Regions from separate parts of the Peribacillus sp. NJ4 genome, predicted to be linked through region 1. Evidence: riboswitches for the same ligand, from Rfam matches in the RefSeq annotation. Region 1 holds a riboswitch; each other region holds the start of a gene.
What was found. Region 1 has a riboswitch for S-adenosylmethionine ahead of QUF94_RS12195 (bifunctional homocysteine S-methyltransferase/methylenetetrahydrofolate reductase). Riboswitches for the same ligand answer to the same signal wherever they lie in the genome.

Region 1 (6,983 bases):
TTTTAATGCTTGTTCAAGTACGGCTTCATCTGTAGTATCGATGACCAATGGGACTTTCACTTTTTTTACGACCTCTTCTACGAACTCCTTCATATCACCAAGCTCATCCCCATCAGGATCAGCAAGACAGATATCAATGACATGGGCGCCTTTTTTTACCTGGGCACGTGCAATTTCGGCAGCTGGCTCGTAATGCTTTCCACGAATCAACTCCTTGAATTTTCGAGATCCGATAACATTCGTTCTCTCACCTACGAATAAAGGACGCATTGAATCATCATAAATGAGTGGCTCTATGCCTGATACGGCATGCCCATGGGCTGATTCGGTAATTGTACGGGGCTGAATGCCTTCAAGGACCCTGACAAGTTCTTTAATATGCTCTGGCGTAGTACCACAACAACCCCCAATGATATTGACCCATCCCTTTTCGGCAAATTGCTTCATTTTCTCTGCAAGGGAAGTCGGTGACTCATGATAATGCCCCTCTTCATCCGGGAGCCCGGCATTCGGGTAACAACTGATTGCGCTATTGGCTATATCTGCAAGTGTCCTGATATGGTCTATCATGAATTCCGGTCCTGTTGCACAATTCAGGCCGACAGCCACGGGCTTCATATGTTCAACCGATAAATAGAAAGCTTCTATCGACTGGCCAGCAAGTGTCGTCCCCATCGGTTCGATCGTACCTGAAATGATGACAGGCACATCTTTTCCTGATTTAGCGAAGGCTGCTTTTATTCCAGAAAAGGCTGCCTTGACATTAAGCATATCCTGACAGGTTTCCACCAATAACAAGTCTACCCCGCCATCCAAAAGACCGAGTGCCTGTTCTTCATAAGAATCGGTTAAAATATCAAAAGTCGTTCCACCTGTTACGGATAGCGTTTTTGTGGTGGGCCCCATCGAGCCAGCTACATATCTTGGCCAATCATCATTTGAATATTTTTCACATGCTTTAACGGCAAGCTCAGCTGAAATTTTATTAAGCTTGTAGGCAATCGTGCTTATTTGGTATTCCTCAAGAACGATGCTAGTCGCTCCGAAGGTATTTGTTTCAATGATATCAGCACCTGCTGCTAAATATTTTTCATGGATGGATTGGATGATTTCTGGTTGTGTCAGTGATAAATACTCGTTGCAACCCTCGAATTGTTCCCCGCCAAAGTCCTCTGCTGTTAAATTCTCCGCTTGAAGCATGGTTCCCATCGCTCCATCGAGCAGGAGAATCTTAGTATCCAACTGATCTTGAATCGCTTTTTTATTCATGTACTGCCACCTCTGATGTATGTTTACTATCGACTTTTCTAATATATTTCGTAAGTTCCGCCGTCATTTCATAGCGAAGGAACGGAGTGATTAAATATATGCCCTTGAATTTTTCCCTTGCCGCGTCGACTAGCTCGCGCGCGATATTCACCCCTTCAATTCTTGACTTTACAGGGTCATCCCCCGCTAAAGCCATGGCCCTCCTGACATTATCCGGCAATTTGATGCCCGGGATCTCATTATGGATGAATTCGGCATTCCGTGTGCTTGTCAATGGCATGATACCGACGAAAACCGGGGTTTCTAAATGTTTTGTAGCTTCATGAACTTCTTCAATTTGCTCAACTGAATAAATTGGCTGTGTCAAAAAGGATTGGGCACCGCAGTCAATCTTCTTTTCCATTCTCTGTACGGCTTTATCCAAATATTTCACATTGGGATTAAAAGCGGCGGCAATTTTAAAATTAGCCCGCTGGCCCAAACTCTGACCGGAATAGGATAGACCTTCATTAAATTGTTTGACCATGCTTATTAGGTCAAACGACGATAAATCATAAACCGAAGTGGCTCCCGGGAAGTCCCCAATTTTAGAGGGATCTCCGGTGATGATCAATAATTCGTCCAGCCCAACCGTCTGCAGGCCCATTAAATGTGACTGCAGGCCAATTAAATTTCGATCCCGGCATGTTATATGCACCATCGGCTTTACATTCAATTGGTTCTTCAGCAAATTAGCCAGTGCATCATTCGATATCCTTGGTGAAGCAAGTGAATTATCCGCCAATGTAATGGAATCGACCCCTGCTTTTTTCAAAACCTCGGCACCAGTCATGAAACTCTCTATTCCCAACTTTTTCGGAGGATCAAGTTCAACAAGAATCGTCCTTTCTGTTTTGGCCTTTTCGTACAGAGGGAGTTCCAATTCTCTATCGTTCACTTCAATTATTTCTATTTCACGGGCTTTCGTATATTTCTCTTTTACTGGAGCCAAACTTCCAATCGCATTCTTTACAGCTTGAATATGCAGGGGAGTCGTTCCACAGCACCCTCCTATGATCGCGGCACCTTGCTCACGAAGGTCTAGGGCACTTGAGCCGAAATATTCCGGCACAGCTTTATAGACAAGCCTTCCATCCACATAATCCGGAAGGCTGGCATTAGGGTAAATGGCAATCGACGCTTGCTTTGGCAAACTCACCTCTTCCAAGGCCCGAATCATATGATGTGGACCGAGTCGGCAATTCACCCCAACAACATCGGCACCCAATTGCTCGAGTTTTTGAAAGGCTTCATTTAAATGGATTCCATTTTGAAGATTTCCCAGTTCATGCATCGAAACATTTGCGATGATCGGAAGTCCAGTTTCATTTTTAACGATTTGCAAAACGGTTTCCAGCTCTTCCAGGTCATAAAATGTTTCCAAGAGAATCCCATCCGGGTTTTCCATCAACAGACTGTATAGCTGTTCACGAAAACCTCGCTTTATCTCTTCCATACTTAAATCCGATTTCCTGATACTCCGCTGTGCCCCTATGGTACCGAAGACATATGCCTTTCCTTTTGCCGCTTTTTTAGCAAGGATGACTCCCTGGCGATTGATTCTGCTTACTTCGTCTTCAAGTCCATGCCGTTTCAATTTATTGAAATTGGCTCCATATGTATTCGATTGAAGGATATCTGCACCAGCTTCCAAATAGGCACGGTGGATGGACTCTATTTGATCTGGGTTCGTGCAGTTTAATTCCTCATAACATTGATCGATGCCATAAGAGTACAGTAAAGTCCCCATTGCCCCTTCTCCAACCAGCATTCTTTCTTTCAATTCTTTACGAAAATTCATAATTACACCCTCTCTCAAAAACAATCCTGTTTTTGTCGTTTTATATGAGTATGAGAGAAAAGAAAAAAAACCTTCTCAAAGAAGAAGGTCTTTTGAAACATTCTCCTCATCTATCAAGCTCTGCTTGCTGGATTTAGCACCTTTGCCTAAGCTGGTTGCTGAGGTTTCTTCGGGCCAGTCCCTCCACCTCTCTCGATAAGATCCAATTATATAATTTTCACAAGATTTCAAAATTTGATTATATTTAATTTACATTAATAATCTGTCAATTTCAATACCTGATCGTCATTTTTTTCACTTTTGCAAAATTCATTCACTCTTTTGCAGCTTGAACTCTCTTCACTATCCTTTGTTTCCAGTCTTCCGCTAACGAGTCTAGTGTAAGTAACGCGTTTGAGCCTTCCAGCCCATCTCGGTTATGTAGGATCACCTCTGTTGCATAATGAACCGAAATTTTTTCTTGCAAACGATCTATTAGCACGATTTCGTTTTGTTTCTTTATCGTTCCTTCTTGAATGACTTTTGCAAAATAACCAGTGTAACTCGTTTTCAGCACGAATTCCAAAAACTTAGGTTCCTGATTGAAGTGGGAAATGGTCGAACAAGGGATCCTCCCCTGATTAATTTGAACAATCACTTCGCCTATTTGATAAATATCACCGATATACGTTGTTTCTTCCCTCATCCCCGCTACAGTTAAATTTTCACCGAATGCAGGGATATCTAGCTTTTTAGCGAATCTTTCATTCCATAATGAGTAATGCTCAAAGGGGTAAAAACACAAAGCCCGATCAGGACCTCCATGAAACTTTACATTACCTACCCCATCACCCATTATGCCTGATTTAGTTACTATCACGTCATCCACTGCTTGTTTATCCATCGCTGAAAAGATATCGATATTCGAAAAATTTTCCTGTTTGGGCTTTCCGGCATGAAGCGATTCGATTTTTCCATTTTCCATTTTACATCTTCCATTCTTATTTAATTTATATCATCATATATGTATAAATTATACTAAAAATCCATTTTGTTCTGTAGTTTTTTATGGGAATATAGCAGATTAGAAGGGCAAAAGCCCCAAGTTGGCGAAATATCATTGATTTCCAGAAAAATTCATAGGTTAGTTTCAGTAATTTTGTTGCTATTTCAGAATTAAATATGGTAGAATATGAACACAATATATAGTCGAAAACTACAACCGTTCGCCTATATGTTGATTTTCACGATTGAATTCCTCATTGTCGCTCTTTAGGGAGCGAATTTTTTTGCCTTCATTTCCATCCATCATTTTCTTTTAATTCCATTCAGTTCCTTACATCGTGATCCACTTACCTATTTGTAATCCCTTCCCTATGTAATTCTCTCCCTGTTAAGTCACTTTCATTACCTTATTAAAAGGCAAGATCCCTTGCTAAAACAAGCAGAAAGCCGAGCGACATCATGCGTCTTCCGCTCAGCTTCCTGTTTATGCTTGTTTCTTTTTTTTCGGTGCCGCTTTCTTTCGGGTAGTCTTTTTCTTTTCCGGTTCATCATGTTTCGTTCGGTCAATGGATGCCTGTAAAGCCTCCATTAAATCGGTTACATTGTTGGAAACTGGCTCTTTTGTTTTGGCTGTAATCGTCGTTTGTCCCGTTTTCTTCGATTCAATCAAATCAAGTAAAGCGGTTCGATAGTCATCGGTATATTTTGTCGGATCGAAAGTAGTCGTTAATTGATCTATCAATAACACGGCCGTATCGATTTCTTTTTTTACAATGGTATCGTTGGCAGGGATATTCGGCACATCCGCTGTGGAGCGTACTTCATCCGGGTAATGAATCGTTTCCATCACCAAGGTATTATCAACAACTCGGATTACCGCCATTTGTTCTTTTGAGCGAATAATGATTTTCGCTAACCCAACCTTATTCGATTCCTTTAGGGCCTGCCTCAAAAGGGAATAAGCTTTTATCCCACCGTCATTAGGGGACATATAATAACTCCGGTTGAAATAAATGGGATCTATTTCTTCAATTTTAACGAAATCCACGATTTCCACTGCTTTTTCTTCATTTTGTTTTTTTAGCTGTTCTAGTTCACTGTCTTCCAATACAACAAACTTTCCCTTTGTATATTCAAAAGCGCGAACTATATCGTCCTTTCCCACTTCTTTCTGGCAAACCGGACACATCTTTTCGTATTTAATCGGTGAATGACACTCCTTATGCAACGTCCTTAAAGATATATCCTTATCTTCCGTTGCAGCATGAAGTTTGATCGGAATGTTCACCAAACCGAATGATATGCTCCCCTTCCACATCGTATGCATATTCGTCACCTCATAACTTATTTTTAAAGAGAAAATCAATTTTATTATTCCCCTTTGTTAAAAAAAAACCGAAAAAACAATTGCCAACTCTAACACTTCGTTTTTTTGGCAAAATAATGTTATCAATTATTTGCGGAGGTAATTACAGAATGAAACCGATGCTGCCAACCTATTACCCTGAAGCCCCTAACTCCAAGGATTGGCGTTATGAAATCAAATATGACGGCTTTAGGGCAATTTTAACGATAGACTCCGATACGATAAGCATCTCGAGTCGAAATGAGAAGGAGTTATCACCCTTATTCCCAGAAATCATTACTTACATCAAAGATCTGGACCTGGAAGATTACCTCCCACTGCAGTTGGACGGTGAATTGGTCTGGCTTACCAATCAAGCAAAAGCGGACTTTTTTCAAATACAGTGGCGTGGACGCCTTGGGAAACAATCCTTAATTTCAGAAAAAGCTCATTTTTCCCCATGCCGGTTTATAGCGTTTGACCTGCTTCGCATCAGCGGAAAGGACATAGCAGCTAAACCTATGGAAGAACGAAGGAGATTCATGTTGAGTATTGGTGAAGAACTTGGCTTTCCTACGCCTCCTGACCCCAACGATAAGGCTTTAATCCAATTAATAGAAAGTTTTGACGTTTTGGATGATGCCTTGAAAAAGGTCACCCTATTCGATGGTGAAGGAGCTGTCGCCAAGGAAATTCGGGGAACTTGGCAAGAAGGAAAACGTTCTACATCTTGGATTAAGGTGAAAAATTGGAAGACCGTTTCTTGTTTCATTACAGCATTGCACAAAGAAAATGGTTACGTTTCCCTCGCAGTTTTCAAAGAAGGTGCCGTAACGAAAATCGGAAGTGTTAAAAATGGACTGAGCGCTCAAGATAAAGGGATATTGCATGAACTGATCAAGCAAAATGCATCAGACGAAGACGCACAATTTTTTTATATACATCCATCCATTTGCATCGAAGTTCAATTCTTACACGTTTATGAGGAAAATGAATTGCGTGAACCTCAGTTTTCGCAATGGCTTTTACAAACGGCCCCCGATGAATGTACCTGGGAGAAATTCGTCATAGGCCAATACACATTTCCAGATACTGTACAAATAACCTCTAAGGATAAACCACTTTGGATAACCGGTGGAAAACAGGTGGTAAAAGTTGAATACCTTCATTATTTACGGGAGGTTTCAGCTTTCTTCTTACCCTTCTTGAAGGATAAACTGCTTACGACTATCCGCTATCCTCATGGCACTATGGATAAAGAAAGATTTTTCCAGAAAAACAAGCCTGATTATGCGCCGACCTTTATTAAAACGTTCATGGATGATGATATCGAGTATATGCTGTGTAACGATATTGAAACGCTACTTTGGTTTGGCAATCAACTGGCATTGGAATTCCATGCCCCATTTCAGAAAGCTGGAAAAACAAGACCCGATGAAATCGTCCTGGACTTAGATCCCCCTTCCATCGAATTTTTCTCCTTGGCTATAAAGGCCGCACAGGAAATAAAAAAGGTGATGGACTCATTAAGGATAAAAGCTTTTG
Region 2 (6,983 bases), 730 kb from region 1:
CTTAGGACGAGCTTTTATTACTGTTGATAAAAAGGAAATCCTAAATATGTGTACGATAACATCTGATAGAGAAATGTTCAGAAAAGAAAATGAAATAAGAAAAGCCAAAAGTATTGAATACGATGTCTATAATGGAAATCAGAACTATGAGGATAGGGATATAAGCACATCAAATGATTAAAGCAGAGGGGATTTTTGCACAGTATGACTTTTTTAATGCGGTTGAAGAATATTTTAATTTACCAATAGAAATTTCCTTAAAATCAGATGATATGATTATAAAGATTCTTTCTCTGTTAGATAGAAGAGTTGGGATGCATACGTTACAAGGGACTTAAAAAATCTATCCTGAATGAAAAGGAACTTATCCAGTATTTTTATAACTTGCGATGTGAAGCAGAGGGAATAAGAACTTCCTGAAAAGCGCTATGCTATAATGAATTTTTATTGAACAAGTATTTTACTTGGCGTGGAAGTGTGAGCGTTAGGACGTTATTTATTAGTGAGGAAAAACAATATGGATAGTGAAAACACATGAACCTCCTGCAAATATGAGTGGGAAACCTAGCTCATTGTCAGGAAGTCTAAAGTATTTTCTTTATATAAAGTAAATCACAATGAGCAATGGTGTCTTTTCCGTTAAATTAGAGAATCAGCATTTAGGCATCGTTCCTAACATCCCACTTAAAAAAGCTAAGTATTTCTTCTACTAACTTACATACTGCAGGAGACAGATATCGATCTTTCAAATAGGCCAGGTAAACAGTCCTTTCCAAAGATTTCGAATCTATTGCACGAATTGCAGTATTAAGTGTTGCAGCGGATTTTATATAGCTTTCCGGTAAAATTGTAACCCCAAGTCCTTCTTCCACCAAACTGCAAGCTGCTTCAAGCCTTTCTATTTCGTATAAGATATTGGGAATTGCATTTTCATCCTTAAATGCTTTTAAGATATCATCTCTTGTTTGAAATCCAGTTGTACTGATGATCAATTCTTTCTTTGCAAGGTCTTGGAAAGTGATGGACTCTTTTTTGTTTAACTCATCATCTTTATGGATCAAAAGCATGAATTTTTCATTATATAGGGGGGTGGACACGATTTCCTCGTTATTAATGGGCTGGTTCGTGATGGTGAAATGAACATTATACCGATTTAACGAATCGATAACTTTCTCTTCCCCTAATATTTCCCTGACTTTTATATGAATATTAGGATAATTGACTTTAAAGTTCCTGATTAACTTCGGGAACCAAAATTTGAATGATTCAATGGAACCTATTGATACTGTTCCACTTCCAACATCTTTCATTTCCTCAAGTTCCACTTGCATATTATTGAATTTTCTTAACAGGTCAACAGATCTCGTATAAAAAATCTCCCCTGCTTCCGTAAGCTCTAGCCCCCTTGTATTACGTTCCAAAAGCTGCAAACTAACTTCTTTTTCCAATTTCATTATGGCATTGCTTAAGGAAGGTTGAGATATATGTAGTATTTTAGCAGCTTGGGAGTAATTCTTTTCTTGGACAATGGTAGTGAAATAACGAAGTTGGCGTAAATCCATATATTCTCCTTTCTATAGCTTTAAACTATAGATATATTAAAATTTAGTATTGGTAATTATATATTATCTCATTTATAATTTTTAAAAAAGATATTTCGGAATTTTTAAAATAAAGGAGAAAATTATGTATATTAAACCGAATTTGGATTATTGGAATGGAAGGGTTGATTCCCATACTGACATGGACAGCTTTAGATATCACCAACGAGTGCGTTTGGCACCGATTTTGGAATTACCCATCTCTTCCGAAGCATCCAGAACCTTTGGAATGATTGGCTTCAAATGTGATGAAGGAGTCAAAAGGAATAAAGGCAGGATTGGTGCTGCAGAGGGTCCTGATCACATTAGGCAGTCCTTGGCAAAATTACCATGTCATTTATCTTCCCAAACCGAGCTGTTGGATGCTGGAAATGTAACGTGTGAAGGTCCAGAGATGGAGGCTGCCCAAACTCAACTGGGATCAGCTGTTTCCAAAATATTGGAGAGTAAAGCGATTCCTATCATACTTGGCGGAGGACATGAAACCTTTTATGGCCATTATCTTGGGATTAGAAAATACATTGGCCCAAAGGCTAGGTTAGGAATCATTAATATTGATGCTCACTTTGATATGAGGCCTTATGAAAAAGAAAGTTCATCAGGAACGATGTTTAAGCAGATTTTGGACGAGGATCAAAGTTGTGGATATTTATGTGTCGGAATTCAGAAACAGGGAAATACGAAGGCCCTGTTTGAAACTGCTGAGAGGAATAAGGTCGATTACATATTGGAAGAAGATTTGTCATTGAACGAAATGGATGAAACCAAGCAGCGGATAAATGAATTCGTTAAGAAAAATGACTTCATTATTCTTACATTATGTACGGACGTTATTGATTCAGCCTACGCACCTGGGGTAAGTGCACCCTCTCCGTTTGGACTTAATCCGAAATTGGTCCGTGCGATTATTAGGCATGTCGTATCAAATGAAAAGATCCTCTCCTTTGATATCTCGGAAGTGAATCCTTCGTTGGACGAAAATAATAAAACGGTTACATTGGCAGCACATTTAATAAATGAGGTTTTGCTGAATTTTAAATAATAAATGGACATGGATTATGGGTAACTCCCACGGAATAACAAGAGGCATTACTCATCGACCTTTTTGCTATCCCCATTATCATCACCGGTAAAAATTTGTTGAAGTGAAAAACCTGTTGACCAGACTGTCTGTGATCATTCATGGACAGTCTTTTTTATGTATATGTAAATAGCGGTGTACTCCTATATAGACTCATCATTAGTGGATTAACTACGACTCTACTAAAGGTCAATAATGATACTTGTGGGTTTTTGGTTTATAATAACAACCATCTAGCCTAATGAGGGGGATTCTATGAATGAATATAATGTAACGGTCAGGAATGGCAGTACCTTAATTTTGTCAGAAATCATTAAAGCTGAAGATGAGAGAGAAGTCCTGGGCACACTTTTGATTTCCAGCGAATTATTTAATCAACCATTTACCGACATCAGGATTTTAGAACGCTGATTTGTACCTGCCCGTCCCATTTGTTACACTGTAATAAATCCTAAAACGGTAGGCGATATTATGTGCGGACGTTTCACGCTTTTCACGGACATTGAAGAAATAAAAGAACGGTTTAATATTCAAGGACCTTTTGATGAAGAATACCAATTCAGCTACAATATTGCACCTTCCCACTCCGTGCTATCCGTCATTAATGACGGAGCAAGGAATCGACTTGGATACCTTCGGTGGGGACTCATTCCTTTCTGGGCAAAAGATGAAAAACTGGGCTACAAAATGATCAATGCCAGAGCGGAAACCATTGCTGAGAAGGCAAGCTTCAAGAATGCGTATAAGAAGAAACGATGCTTGATAATCGCTGATTCATTTTATGAGTGGAAGAAGGAACCCGGGCGAAAAATACCCATGCGAATAAAGCTTAAAAATCATGCGCCATTTGGAATGGCAGGTCTCTGGGAATCCTGGAAATCTCCAGAAGGAATCAACATCTATTCGTGCTCAGTTATAACAACCGTTCCTAATGAGCTAATGACCAGCATTCATGACCGCATGCCTGTCATCCTTAAACCTGAAGATGAAAAAGATTGGTTGAATCCATCCATTAATGATCCTGCCTTTCTACAGCAGTATTTAAAATCATTCGATTCTGAACAAATGGAAGCATTTGAGGTATCGACTGATGTGAACTCAACTAAAAATAATTCACCAAACCTAATACAACAAATTTGCTAAGAGGTCCTTAGACCTCTTTTTATTTTAGTTCCGTCCAGACAAATGACATTATTTGAGATTTCATCCAAATATCACAATTAACCCAAATACCTTATTTACTGTACATGTAAAAGTCCGTTTATAATATTAAGGTCCACATTTGAAATACTTTTAAACTAAACCTTGCGAAAATACATAAAATGCTGTACTCTTATATTTGCTTTTCAATAAGGCTTTCGATGTCACTTTCCGAAAGTGGACAGAGGTAAACTTGGAGCGGTTATAGCAAGTTACCAGCCTGCTTCTTTTCTCTTGGACACCGGTGCATTTGATAATATCATTATATAATTTAAATCTTCTTATCAAGAGAGACGGAGGGACTGGCCCGAAGATGTCTCGGCAGCAGACTTTAATAGGAGTGCTGTGCCAAATCCAGCAGGCTGATTTTTGCCTGAAAGATAAGGAGGGCGTTTTTTATAAATTAAAAGACCTCTTCTTGTTGTGTTTAATGGAAGAGGTCTTTTTTATGCTGAAAGTATTTTTAGCTATAGCTTCCATGAAGGTGTTATTTACGAAAAATGTTAGAAGAATAAGTGCTGTGACACATGTCATGGGAAAAATAAAAAGAGGTGTACATCATGAGTGCAAACAATAAAGGGAATCCGTGGGCATTAATCCCATTTGTCGTTTTTTTGATTTTATTTATAGGGTCCGGAATCATTACAAAAGATTTTTATTCTTTTCCGGTGATTGTAGCGATTTCAATTGCATCGGCTGCTGCATTGGCAATGAATCGGAAAGAGTCATTCAATCAAAAGGTTGAAATTTTCTGTAAAGGCGCCGGGGATGCCAATATTATGTTAATGGTTATCATTTTCCTTTTGGCAGGCGCTTTTGCCGAAGTTGCAAATGGCATGGGGGCAGTTGAATCTACGGTGAACCTTGCCTTAGCGGTTTTTCCGCAAAATCTATTAATGGTAGGGATTTTCATCATCGCTTGCTTTATCTCTCTATCCATGGGGACGAGCATGGGAACGATTGTAGCACTAGCACCTATTGGGGTGGGAATTAGCGAGCAAACCGATATTTCGCTTGCCTTTTCAATGGCGGCCGTTATTGGTGGTGCGATGTTTGGGGATAACCTTTCCTTCATTTCAGATACGACAATCGCTGCAGTTCGTACGCAGGGAACGAAAATGAAGGATAAGTTCAAAGTGAATTTTTTCATTGTTTTACCTGCGGCCATCATCACATGTGTCATCCTTGGAATTTTAACAATGGGTGAACAAGCGGCCATCACTCAACATTCTTATAATTGGGTGAAGATCCTTCCATATCTTTGTGTATTGATCACTGCATTGGCAGGTGTCAATGTGTTCCTGGTCCTATCCATCGGAATCGTATTTGCCGGAATTATCGGCTTGGCGGATGGAAGTTATCAACCGTTGGGTGTCATTCAAAAAATCGGAGAAGGGATGGCGGGAATGTATGAAATCTCTTTCCTGGCCATTTTAATCGCAGGCATGGTAGCTGTAATCAAGCATAATGGCGGTATCGATTACCTTCTCCACCTCGTGACCCGAAACAGCAAAACTAAAAAAGGGGCTGAATTCAGCATTGCCGGGCTTGTTGGTTTGACGAACCTTTCCACGGCAAATAACACGATATCAATTATCATTGCCGGGCCACTTGCGAAAAATATTGCTGAAAAGTATGGGATTGATCCGCGTAAATCGGCGAGCTTGCTTGATGTTTTTGCATGCTGCATTCAGGGGTTAATTCCATATGGGGCACAATTGCTTGTTGCAGCTGGGGTAGCACATATTTCTCCGATAAGCATCTTGCCGTATTCATATTACCCAATACTAATTGGCCTTTGTGGAGTCATAGCCATCTTGATTGGTTATCCGCGATTTCAGCCGGTAGATAATGAAACGAAGAAACGTACTTCTTAATAATGAGAATAAGCATGAAAATAAACCCTGAATCATTAGATTCAGGGTTTTACTTTGTAAGGTGTATTGAAACATTGGTGAAAAATAATTAAAAAGAGCGATGTCACCCTCGCTCTTCCATCAGTTTAAGTGTTATCAATGTTTAGGAATTCCGATTCATATTGATTAACCCAACGCATAATGGTTGTGTGAGCTAGTCGTTATGAATAGAGGACAACACCAACTAAACCAGAAAGAATAATGACATAGGCTGGGTGCCAGCGTAATTTCAATAGGGCAAATAACGATAATCCAAAAACGAGTAATAAGCTTATCGTATGCCATGAAAAGTTCAGGGCTATCAAATGATTGGAAAGTGCAAAGCTGATAGCTGCAAAGAGGATTAAACTAGTGACAATGGGTCTTAATCCATAAAACATCGATTGAATAACTGGATAATGATTCAATTTGCTGAAGAAGGTGGCTATAACGGTTACGAGTATAATGGCAGGAAGCAAGATTCCGAGAACGGATGATATGGCTCCTGCTAATCCAGCAGTCGAATAGCCTACGAGAATGGCACTATTGGTGGTGATAGGCCCGGGAGACATGCCGGAAATAGCGATTACATCGGTAAATTGTTGCGTCGTCATCCACCCATGCTGTAAGACTTCCGATTCTATTACCGGAATCATGGCGTATCCGCCTCCAAACGATACAAAGCCGATAATAAAGAAGGTGCTAAACAACTCCCACAATTCCATTATTATACATCACACACTTTCTTGAAAATTAGTTAGACCGTTTATTCCTAGATCCTTCAGAAAATAACTTTGATCTTTCATGGAACCTATATGCCAGCACCCATGAAGTATTCGAAATCATTTTCTTCTATTTTCTTTTCTTTTCGGTCCATCTTGACATCGAAACCTAATTTCCTCTTAATAGAGATGGTCACAATACCTGTTATAGCTCCTGCTAATATAGCCAAAACAGGGTGAACGAAGAAAAGGACTGGGATTCCAACTATCAAAATACAGAAAGTTGATTTGTCAACAATAGCCGTTTTTCCTATCTTGATAGCCGCATATGCGATGATGGCCACTATGGAAGCTCTAATCGATATGAAAGCGGATTCTATCTTCGGATTATCGTGAATGAAAAAATACAAAATGCCGAGGAGTAGAACAATTAAACATGTAGGTAATGAAACACCAATCATGGCTGCCATTGCGCCCTTCATTC
Region 3 (6,983 bases), 240 kb from region 1:
AAGGGGCAACAAACCAAAGAACGAATCATAAATGTAGCCCGGACTCTTTTTGCGACAAAAGGGTTTGACATGACAAGAACGAATGAAATTGCCTCTGCATGCAATGTTTCCGAAGCTACTATTTACAAATACTTTGAAAGCAAAAAAGATTTGCTTCTGGCTACAATTACTCCTAATGAAAAAGAGGAGTCTGAAGATGGGACAAACCATCTGTCAACTGATGATCTTGTGGAAAATCACGTTTGCACCATGATAAAAAACGTTCTTGAAAATAAAGAACAGTTTTCGATATTATTTCGGGAAACACAATTCGATCAAGATATTTCAAAGCAATATGTTGATCGAATTTTCAAGCCGAATGCCAAGCATATTGAAATACAGAAGAGAATAGATAGCGGAGAGATACAATATATTTCTGATATTATCCTTTTTAATGTGGGGATCATTTCTTTCACATTGGCATTATCTACACATTATGAGATTCATCAACAGAAAAAGGAACCATATTTTACTTCTGAACGAATTAAGAGCATTGCACAACTTTTGGTATATGGTATTCATGGAAAACAAAATCATACATAATGAAACGGTCATATTAAAAGGCATGAGCATCAAGCCGCAAATATGACCGTGTTTTTTTGAATGGTAAGCAATCATTACTTGTGAAATTAATAAACCGGAGTGTAAGATTTGACTTATATTTTTCAGACTATTACGATAAATGCATGCTGCAACAAATTCATTACGAGGATTTTTATTCTAAAACCATGTAATATGGGAGGGGATTTATATGAGCGATATCGTAATTTTATCAGGAAGTCCAGCGATTCCATCAAGAACGGACATTTCACTAAAACATATTCAATCATTAGTAGAAAACCAAGGATTTACCACAGCTTATTACTCAATTACGGATTTCTCAGCAGATGATTTATTCCAAGGGAAATATAATAGCGAAGATATCTTAAAGCTTTCGGAGAAAATACAAGCAGCCAGAGGAATCATCATTGGTTCACCGGTATATAAGGCTTCTTATACAGGGGTATTAAAAGCCTTGATTGATTTGCTGCCAGAAGGAGCTTTTAAGGGGAAGCCAGTGCTGCCCATTATGATTGGCGGAAGTAACAGGCATTTATTGGCGATTGACTATGCGCTTAAACCATTAATTTCAATATTAAAAGGCGAGCCGTTGCAGGGCATATATTTTGTGGATAAGGAAATAGATAAACAGAATTCAGAAAACCCGATCAATGACTTGAATTTAGTTGATCGCGTTCAGAGTCAGGTTCAAGAACTAATAGAAGCGATTCAGTTAAGAAATTAATAAGTAATCGACTTCAATAAAAGGAATGGAATTCAAGTAATTACTTTTTCAATGAATGACAGGCATCAATAATAGCTTAATAATGAAAATAGACTCATTTTTTTGGAGACTTTATCTAAAAAGACGAGTCTATTTTCATATTTAAATGAACATAAAATCATGAATGGAATAGTGTGTATAAAAATAACAGTTCCTCCATAATATTAAACCAAGTTATTTTATAAGAAAACTCCATTGACAAGGATTAAATATATGTTAATATTTAAAATAATAAAACTTATCCAGAGCGACGGAGGGAATTGGCCCTTTGAAGTCCAGCAACCTGCATGATGGATGCAAGGTGCTACCTCCAACAAAATGTTGATCATTTTGGAAGATAAGGTAAAGAATATTTACCTTGAAATCTTTCCATCATGGAAAGATTTTTATTTTTCGGAAAATTCTTTGGGAAACCATAACAATTTAAGGTTGTTTGGAATTATATAAATTTAATAAATTCATTTAATCAGCGGTGAAATAATATATTCGCGGATTTTCTTAAAGGAGGAACAGGTTTGGATAAAGAGAATCAGCTTGAAGAAATATTTGAACGACTTCAAGAAATGCTTAATTCAATGAAGTATGGATCGATTACACTTATTGTCCAAGATGGTAAAATCATTCAAATGGAAAGAAATGAAAAACTAAGAATTAAATAAGGTATCTGCTGACTAGAAAAACTAGAGGCGGGTTTAACTGATATAAAGAGAGTATTGGTTAGATTCGTCTCTTTTTCCTAGGGTCATTTAAACTGGGGAAGATTATAACGGGCATTGATCAAAAGTAATTCTAACCAGTGACATACAGCAAGTTCTTAGAGGGGGCTGCAAAGTTGGCTGCATTAATAAACTATGAAAATTTCAACACCGGAGATTTACCTGTATTTCCTGAAGATAGTGAGACAAAAGGTGCTTTGGAAGTACTGCAATGGGCGAATGACCATTATGGAAACAAACTGATATATGCGTGTAGTTTCGGTATAGAAGGCATCGTGCTTACGGATTTATTGGCGAAGGTCAATCCCTCGGCAAAAATAGTTTTCCTTGATACAGATGTTCATTTTGAGGAAACGTACCAATTGATCGATCAAGTGAAAAAGCGATATCCAAATCTTTCGATCGAAATGAAGAAACCAGCATTGACGCTTGAAGAACAGGCAGCGGAACATGGGGATGAATTATGGCTTAGCGATTCCAATAAGTGCTGTAACATCCGTAAAATCACTCCGCTTACAGATGTGCTTTCAACGGCAACAGCCTGGCTTTCGGGACTACGGAGGGAGCAATCTGAAACAAGGGCTCTGACAGAGTATATCAATAAAGATAATAAGTTCAAGTCAGTAAAAATATGTCCACTCATACATTGGACATGGAAAGATGTTTGGCGTTATGCCCACAAAAATGGACTTCCATATAATATCCTGCATGATAATGGATATCCAAGCATTGGTTGTAAAACATGTACGGCACCTGCCTTCAATGCAGATGATTTACGCTCAGGCCGTTGGCAAGGAGCCCAAAAAACGGAATGCGGATTGCATTTATCTTAAATAAATAGAAAGTATAGGCTTAAATATTTAGAAACCATAGGGGGAAATTAGCATGACAATCAGTTTACCGCACGGAGGAACACTAATCGATCTTTGGGAACCAAAATATGATTTTAGTAAAATAACAAAGTCAATCGAAATTGACGAAATAGCTTTAAGTGATCTTGAATTGATAGGCACTGGTGCCTACAGCCCGATCAAAGGTTTCTTTACAAAAAGTGACTATGAGACAGTTGTCAAGGATATGAGGCTTAGCAGCGGCCATGTATGGAGCATCCCGATTACGCTGCCTTTGAACGTTGAAGTTGCAGAAACTCTTACTATAGGTGAAGAGGTAAAGCTGACTCATGAAGGTGAAACATACGGAGTTCTCTCCGTTTCCGATATTTTCACTCCCGATAAACAATTGGAAGCGACATTAGTATATCAAACGGATGATGAGAAGCATCCTGGTGTGAAAAATTTATATAACCGCGGGGATGTATATGTCGGCGGAGAAATAAAGTTAGTAAAGAGAATAGAGCGTCCGCTATTTCAAGCAAATTATCTGGACCCAGTTGAGACAAGGAAAGCTTTTGCTGAAAAAGGCTGGGAAACGGTTGTCGGATTCCAAACGAGGAACCCTGTTCACCGTGCACATGAATATATTCAAAAGACAGCATTGGAGATTGTCGACGGCTTATTTTTAAATCCTCTTGTAGGTGCCACTAAATCCGATGACATTCCGGCAGATGTACGAATGGAAAGCTATAAAGTGTTGCTTGAAAAATATTATCCCAAGGATCGCGTCTCACTTGCAGTTTTCCCTGCTGCCATGCGTTATGCAGGACCAAGAGAAGCGATTTTCCATGCGATGGTCCGTAAAAATTATGGTTGCACCCATTTTATCGTCGGACGTGATCATGCGGGTGTGGGTGATTATTATGGCACATATGATGCTCAAAAAATCTTTGGGAATTTTAATTCAGATGAGTTAGGGATCACGCTATTATTCTTTGAACATAGTTTTTACTGTAAAGAATGTGGCAATATGGCTTCCGCTAAAACTTGTCCGCATGGCAAGGAAGACCATGTCATCCTGTCTGGAACGAAGGTAAGGGAAATGTTGCGTAATGGAGAAATTCCTCCAGCTACCTTTAGCCGTAAAGAAGTCATCGAGGTGTTGATCGAAGGTCTTAAAAAGAATGAAGTTTATAACTGATTGGACATAAATTGAAGGATCACATGAAGAGGGGGATTATTAAATGAGTAAAAGTACGAATGTCACTTGGCATGAAACGTCATTGACCAAGGAGCTCCGCCGGAAGCAGAACGGGCATGAAAGCACAGTTCTATGGTTTACAGGACTCTCGGGTTCAGGAAAATCAACGATTGCGAATGCGGTCGCTAAAGAGTTATATAATCGGAATATTCGAAGTTATGTTTTGGATGGTGATAATATCCGCCACGGTTTAAATAAAGATTTAGGTTTTTCTGAAGAGGATCGGACCGAGAATATTAGGCGAATCGGTGAGGTTTCCAAGTTATTCGTGGATAGTGGGCAGTTCGTATTGACCGCCTTCATATCACCTTTCAGGGCAGATCGGCAGATTGTACGTGATTTACTCGATGAAGGGGAGTTTATTGAAGTATACATAAAGTGTCCGATCGAAGAGTGCGAAGTGCGTGATCCAAAAGGTCTTTATGACAAGGCGCGTAAAGGAATCATTAAAGATTTTACCGGAATCGACTCTCCATACGAAGAACCTGAACAACCGGAAATCATTTTAGAATCCGACCAATACAGCATTGAAGAGTGCGTTGAACAGGTAATCGCCTATTTGACAGCAAAGAAAGCGATCTAATCAAGGAGGAAATGTAATGGTTTACGAGAAATTTTGGTCGGAAAATCCACAAATCGCTAAAAATAAAACGGAAATCTGGAAATTGGAAAAAGACGGATTGAAGATATTCGATGATATTCCACATTACGCTGCAAATGGTTTTGATTCCATCCCTAAAGAGAATTGGGATATGTTCAAGTGGGCAGGTTTATACCTGCAACGGCCAAAAGAAGCAGGTTACTGGATGATGCGTGTCGTTATTCCCGGAGGTATCCTGACTTATGATCAACAGATAACTCTAGCTAACATCGCTAAAGATTACGGGAGGGATGTATATGACATTACAACCCGTCAAGCCATTCAATTCCACTGGTTGACCATCGAACAAGTCCCGGATATCTTAAACCGTTTGGAAAAGGTTGGAATGACTACGGCCGGTGCATGTGGTGATATCACACGTAATATTATCGGTAATGCATTGGCAGGCATCGATCCTGACGAACTTTTTGATACACGCGAGGTACTTTATGATGTATTTGAGTATTTCCGCCTTAACGAAGACTATTCGAACCTTCCTAGGAAATATAAAATGTCCATAAGTGCTAATATCCATAATGCTTCAAATGCTGAAATCAACTGTGTTTCATTCAATCCAGCTACTAAAGTAATTGATGGAGTAACGGAAGTTGGTTTTCACGTAAAAGTAGGCGGAGGGCTATCCTCCGTTCCGATGCTGGCAGAAGAACTTGACTTATTCATTTTACCTGAAAAAACAGTCGAAGTAGCGGCCGCCATCACGACGATATTCCGTGACTTTGGGTACCGTGAAAAACGTCATCGATCGCGATTGAAATTCCTTGTCGCTGATTGGGGTCCTGAACAATTCAAGGAAAAATTGCTGGAGTACACCGGTCCGCTTCCTGAAAAGGGTGAAAGTGCGGTGAAGGGATGGAATGCAGGTTATTTCTACGGCATCCATAAACAAAACCAAGATGGTCTGAACTATGTTGGAGTCAATATACCAGTTGGTCGTCTAAATCCAGACGAAGTGATCGAGTTTGCCGAACTTGCGAAGAAATATGGAAATGGTGAAATCCGAAACTGTAATTCTCAAAATCTTATCATTCCAAATGTGCCGGATGAAAAACTTGAGGAATTAAAGCAGGAATCCATCTTTGAAAGATTTCCATATCAACCAAAAAAATTCATTGGTTATTCCGTTTCTTGTACAGGCATCGAGTATTGCAACCTGGCACTCGTTGAAACAAAAAACAGAATGAGGGCCATTTCTGAAACACTGGACAAGGAGATAGATCTCGATGTACCAGTAAGGATGCATATGGTAGGTTGTCCTAATAATTGCGGTCAAAGAGCCATCGCCGAGATAGGGCTGCAAGGCATAAAAATGAAGAACCAGGATAAAAAGATGGTCGAGGCTTTTGAGATATACGTCGGAGGAACGTTGAATGAAGGCGGGAAGTTCAATGAAAAACTTAAAGGAAAAGTGGAAGCTGAACAGCTCTATCATGTTCTGAAAGAACTGATCCTATTTTTCAAAGAAACAAAGCTTCTATCCGAAACCTTCCTTGATTTCGTGGAAAGGGTAGGAATACCAGAGTTACAAAGTAAGCTTGATGATATATTAACGGAAGTGGCCGTTTAATAGGGGAAGGTAAGCAATCCATGAATCTATACCGTTTCGAAGTCACTATCAAGGAAAAACCAATCCATGTCATCATTGTTGCCGATTCAGATGAAAAGGCGTTTGAACTTGTTGATATCGAGCTGGAAAAACATTTTTTGAAAATGCCTGAAGTGGATGACATCTCATTATATGAAAAAAGGAAAATTAAAAATGGAGCAGGTTTCGTTTTATCGGAATTCGAAACGATTCTCTAAGGGAAGGCAGGTTGCATAAATGGGGAAAGTATATCTAGTAGGAGCCGGTCCCGGAGATCCAGATTTAATTACATTAAAAGGATTAAAATGCATTCAAGAAGCTGATGTCATTTTATATGACCGACTTGTCAATAAAGAACTTTTGAATCATGCAAAAGACGGTGTAGAACTGATTAATTGCGGTAAACTGCCGGATTATCATTTATTGCAGCAGGATACCATCAATCGGTTCCTGGTCAAATATGCAAAAAAGGGAAAAATAGTCACTCGTTTGAAAGGCGGCGATCCATTCGTCTTTGGGAGAGGCGGGGAGGAAGCGGAAGCCCTTGCCAAAAGTGGCGTGAGCTTT

Region 2: another riboswitch for S-adenosylmethionine. It lies ahead of QUF94_RS15655 (Na+/H+ antiporter NhaC family protein); the one in region 1 lies ahead of QUF94_RS12195 (bifunctional homocysteine S-methyltransferase/methylenetetrahydrofolate reductase).
Region 3: another riboswitch for S-adenosylmethionine. It lies ahead of QUF94_RS13285 (YezD family protein); the one in region 1 lies ahead of QUF94_RS12195 (bifunctional homocysteine S-methyltransferase/methylenetetrahydrofolate reductase).

Annotation. Positions count from the first base shown of each region.
Region 1 is NZ_JAUCFQ010000001.1:2,416,986-2,423,968, reverse strand. It holds gene metH (methionine synthase) at 1-1,269, opposite strand, end outside; gene QUF94_RS12195 (bifunctional homocysteine S-methyltransferase/methylenetetrahydrofolate reductase) at 1,262-3,109, opposite strand; SAM riboswitch class I at 3,213-3,311, opposite strand; gene QUF94_RS12190 (MOSC domain-containing protein) at 3,423-4,073, opposite strand; gene ku (non-homologous end joining protein Ku) at 4,578-5,420, opposite strand; gene ligD (DNA ligase D) at 5,570-6,983, shown strand, end outside.
Region 2 is NZ_JAUCFQ010000001.1:3,144,977-3,151,959, reverse strand. It holds partial or broken gene QUF94_RS28835 (SF0329 family protein) at 1-420, shown strand, start outside; gene QUF94_RS15675 (LysR family transcriptional regulator) at 660-1,562, opposite strand; gene hutG (formimidoylglutamase) at 1,687-2,643, shown strand; gene QUF94_RS15665 (hypothetical protein) at 2,938-3,093, shown strand; gene QUF94_RS15660 (SOS response-associated peptidase) at 3,154-3,825, shown strand; SAM riboswitch class I at 4,161-4,269, shown strand; gene QUF94_RS15655 (Na+/H+ antiporter NhaC family protein) at 4,443-5,759, shown strand; gene QUF94_RS15650 (chromate transporter) at 5,960-6,502, opposite strand; gene QUF94_RS15645 (chromate transporter) at 6,589-6,983, opposite strand, start outside.
Region 3 is NZ_JAUCFQ010000001.1:2,653,936-2,660,918, forward strand. It holds gene QUF94_RS13275 (TetR/AcrR family transcriptional regulator) at 1-582, shown strand, start outside; gene ssuE (NADPH-dependent FMN reductase) at 791-1,324, shown strand; SAM riboswitch class I at 1,599-1,707, shown strand; gene QUF94_RS13285 (YezD family protein) at 1,879-2,022, shown strand; gene QUF94_RS13290 (phosphoadenylyl-sulfate reductase) at 2,208-2,912, shown strand; gene sat (sulfate adenylyltransferase) at 2,965-4,113, shown strand; gene cysC (adenylyl-sulfate kinase) at 4,157-4,756, shown strand; gene QUF94_RS13305 (nitrite/sulfite reductase) at 4,773-6,398, shown strand; gene QUF94_RS13310 (DUF3906 family protein) at 6,419-6,634, shown strand; gene cobA (uroporphyrinogen-III C-methyltransferase) at 6,654-6,983, shown strand, end outside.